2 regions of the Alkalihalobacterium sp. APHAB7 genome follow, and region 2 is predicted to be linked to the other one. Evidence: riboswitches for the same ligand, from Rfam matches in the RefSeq annotation. Region 2 holds a riboswitch; the other holds the start of a gene.

The links. Region 2 has a riboswitch for S-adenosylmethionine ahead of metK (methionine adenosyltransferase). Riboswitches for the same ligand answer to the same signal wherever they lie in the genome.
Region 1: it holds a riboswitch for S-adenosylmethionine, as region 2 does, so the genes downstream of both, ACNSTQ_RS02030 (methionine ABC transporter ATP-binding protein) here and metK (methionine adenosyltransferase) in region 2, are expected to answer to the same signal.

What each region holds. Positions count from the first base shown of each region.
Region 1 is NZ_JBLWFS010000001.1:466,949-469,152, forward strand. Features, by position in the region: gene ACNSTQ_RS02025 (MFS transporter) at 1-751, shown strand, start outside; SAM riboswitch class I at 835-951, shown strand; gene ACNSTQ_RS02030 (methionine ABC transporter ATP-binding protein) at 1,153-2,175, shown strand; gene ACNSTQ_RS02035 (methionine ABC transporter permease) at 2,168-2,204, shown strand, end outside.
Region 2 is NZ_JBLWFS010000005.1:148,835-151,038, forward strand. Features, by position in the region: gene metK (methionine adenosyltransferase) at 1-972, opposite strand, end outside; SAM riboswitch class I at 1,161-1,272, opposite strand; gene ACNSTQ_RS07610 (hypothetical protein) at 1,372-1,815, opposite strand.

The DNA of each region.
Region 1 (2,204 bases), on a different contig from region 2:
AAGTGATGTCTTACAGGCATTATTTTCGCTTAGTGCGTTGTGGAGTGTACGAATTACATTGCTCGTCGGGTCCATATTTTTCTTTACATCTCTCATTCCAATTATGAAGATTAACGAAGAAAGAAAACTTAAGACCGAAAAAACAGCAGCAAGTTCATTTAAAAATATCTTTAAAACACAAAAGTCCGGGCTTAAAATGATCGCTCTTTTTGCCATTGCGCAGTTAATTATTGGCTTTGGTTCCGGTCTTGTTATTCCGTATTTGAACATATATTTTACAGACCGCTTTGAAATTAGCAAATCACTTGTCGGTATTATCTTATCTTTAGGTCAAGCGATGACAGCCGTTGCGTTTATGATCGGTCCTGCTGTTGTAAAACGTTTTGGTGAAGTTCGTGCGGTAGTTATTTTACAATTAGCATCGTTACCTTTCCTTTTACTTACAGCTTATACAGAAAATTTATGGTTGGCCGTTATTGGTTTCCTTTTCCGTCAAGCCTTAATGAATGCCGGGAACCCTATTCAGATGTCACTAATGATGAGAAGTGTAGATGACTCGATTAAGGGGTTAGCGAACTCAGTTGGGCAAATGGTATTCCAGCTCGGTTGGGCAGTCATGGGGCCTGTTTCGATGACACTTGTTATGATGTACGGGGCGTATCACGGATATGCTATCGTTTTTACCATTACAGGTTGTTTATATTTGATTGGTTCGGTTTACTTTTATTTAGTATTTAGAAAAGTTAAATAATCATTTATTTAAAATCTATTGACAACAAAATTCGACACATGTTATTATTCTTTCATTGATTAAAGTAATTTAATAGCTGCAAGCTCTTATCTAGAGTGGTGGAGGGACTGGCCCGAAGAAACCCGGCAACCTTTGAAAACATGAATTGTGTTAAGAAAGGTGCTAAATCCTGCAAGGTGAAATGCCTTGAAAGATGAGAGAAAGGACACTAACATTGTGACTAAACCTTTCTGTTCATCTATGACGGGAAGGTTTTTTTTATTAGTCCCAGCAATTAAACTTTAACAATGACGTAAGAAGACGTAGTGTTGAAGGTTGTTGTCGGCATTAATACGAGTAAACAAATAGGAAAAATAGAGATAAATAACATAGGAGAGAGAAATAATTATTAGGAGGGCACCATGATTCATTTAAGTGGCATACGGAAACTGTTTAAAACGAAAGACGGCGTTGTTACAGCGGTCGACCGTGTAGATTTAGAAATTAAAGAAGGCGAAATATTTGGAATTATCGGTTATAGTGGTGCTGGAAAAAGTACGTTAATTCGTATGTTGAACAGTCTCGAACGCCCAACAGAAGGAACCGTTACCGTTGCAGGTAAAGAGCTTTCGTCGTTAAAAGGAAAGTCTCTACGTAAAGCAAGACAAGAAATTAGTATGATTTTTCAACACTTTAACTTATTGTGGTCGAGGACTGTTAGAGAAAATATTGGATTTCCTCTAGAGATTGCAGGTGTGCCAAAAGAAGAACGTCAAAAACGAGTCGATGAATTAATTAAACTTGTCGGTCTTGAAGGAAGAGGGGGATCGTATCCTTCTCAGCTCAGTGGTGGACAGAAGCAACGGGTTGGAATTGCTAGAGCGCTTGCGAACAATCCGAAAGTTCTCCTTTGTGATGAAGCAACTTCGGCATTAGACCCGAAAACAACCGATTCGATCCTAGAATTACTCGTAGATATCAATAAAAAACTTGGCTTAACGATCGTACTCATTACACACGAGATGCATGTCATTCGAAAGATTTGTCATCGTGTCGCTGTAATGGAAGCAGGTAAAGTCGTTGAGATGGGGCCTGTTCTGAATGTATTTAAAAACCCGCAAGCTGGAATTACAAAACAATTTGTAAAACAGGTAACAGATCCAGAGGAAACGAAGGACACGATCTCTCATATTATTGAAGATGAATCAGGAAAAGTCGTTCAATTAAGTTTTATAGGGGAAGAGACGGAAAAGCCCCTCATTACGAAAATCATTCGGAAGTTTGATATAGAAGTAAATATTCTACAAGGTAAAATTTCGCAGACGCAAGAAGGGGCATACGGAACACTGTTTATCCAGATTGATGGAGATGTCGTAGAAATTGATCGTGCGATTGCTTTCATTCGTGAAGAAGGAGTACAAGTGGAGGTGATCGATCATGTTTAATGAATGGTTTGCAAAAATGAAATGGGACA
Region 2 (2,204 bases):
TGGTTGTGCGACACCAATGGCATAAGCAAGTTGTACTTCACAACGGTCTGCCAAACCAGCAGCGACGATATTTTTAGCTACATAGCGAGCAGCATATGCACCAGAACGGTCAACTTTTGTTGGATCCTTACCTGAGAATGCTCCCCCACCATGACGAGCATAACCACCATACGTGTCAACGATAATCTTACGCCCTGTTAAACCAGCATCTCCTTGAGGTCCACCAATTACGAAACGCCCCGTCGGATTAATGAAGTATTTTGTTTCGTCATCAATTAACTCAGCTGGTACTACCGGTTTAATGACATACTCTTTAAGATTACGCTGAATTTGCTCTAACGATACTTCAGGGTGATGTTGAGTCGAAATAACAATTGTATCAATACGTACAGGCTTTCCATTCTCGTCATATTCCACTGTTACTTGCGTTTTTCCATCGGGACGTAAATAAGGAAGAATTTCATCTTTACGTACTTCTGTTAGGCGACGAGCTAATTTATGTGCTAAAGAAATCGGAAGCGGCATTAATTCTTCCGTTTCATTATCTGCGTAACCAAACATTAACCCTTGGTCTCCTGCACCGATTGCTTCAATTTCTTCATCTGACATTTGGCCTTCACGAGCTTCAAGTGCTTGGTTAACCCCTTGAGCAATATCTGCTGATTGCTCATCGATTGAAGTTAATACTGCACATGTTTCAGAATCAAAACCATACTTCGCTCGCGTGTAACCAATATTTTGAACCGTTTCACGAACGATCTTCGGAATATCAACGTATGTACTTGTCGTGATTTCACCAGCTACAAGTACTAACCCTGTAGTTACTGAAGTTTCACAAGCTACACGTGCATTCGCATCATTTGTTAAGATTGCATCTAAAATTGCATCCGAAATTTGGTCACAAATTTTATCTGGATGCCCTTCTGTCACTGATTCTGAAGTGAATAAGCGACGACTTTTCTTTTCTACCATCTAACAGTATCCTCCTTTTACACATCTTTTAGAGTGAATACAATCCTATACTAGTAGCTTCCCCTTAAAATGTGTTAAATATTGATACGGCACTCATTCCCTCACCATTGTGAGTAAAATTTAAGACATGTATAGTCATGAAAACCCTTTTCCTCATGAGGAAAAGGGTTAGACTTATCACCTTTAACCTCTTATCTTTCAAAGCATTCGCTTTGCAGGTTAGCACCTTTTCACCTTTTTTAACTGGTGTTGGTTGCTGGGTTTCTTCGGGCCTGTCCCTCCACCGACTCGGGATAAGAGTATCCGTTCGCGACATATCATAACTTACAAAGCAAAAGATGTCAACAGTTGCTAGTTGACATCTAAAAAGTCGAAAAAAAACAAAATAAAAAAATGGATTTAATAAGGAGTATCTATATCTTGGTTATGGTTTTGATTTACATTTTGATTTACATTTTGGCTTTGGTTTGGAAGACGGTTTTGACGTTGATTACTATTTTGATAATAACTCATGTTTTGGTTTTGACTTAAATTCATCTGATTTTGCCGTTGTTGATCCTGCTCTTCTCTAATTTCTTCCCGCATTTGCATTTTTAATAATTCATTTTGGTTATCTCTCGGTTTGACTTGACTGTACACACCACTTGCCGTTAACCCAATTACCAAAGCAACTAACACTTCGTTTCCCCATTCTCTTGGAATAAACCATAATAGACAGGCTACGCCGATCGCCAGCAATGCACGATACTTTTTATCAATATTAAAAGCATTTCCTACAACCGTAACTAATGCAGCAACGACAGCTGAAACGGTCGCAAGGTCCATTATTGAAATACTGTCCACTGCACTCCCTCCTTTTCCTTCTATACTATGCAACATAAAAAAAAAGGGTACAGCACTATTAGTGTCCTAATTTTTTGTCCACCTGGCTTCCTTATTTCAAAAGAGCTGTTAAAATTGATATTGTAACTTTTTTTAAAGTTAGAATTCGAATAAGAATGGTACAATTATATAAACAGGCTTAACAATTAGATACCTATAAAAAACGCTTAAAGATGTAAACCTATAAAGAAACTTCCTATATAGTAGACCCCATTATAAATAGACACATAATTTTTCAACTTATTTGCACACAAATTGAAATAATAGTATAGACTATTTAGTAAAATGTGTTATACTAATTTCAACATAAAAAATTGATTGTTAATCCTGACTAACATAATTTTAAAATA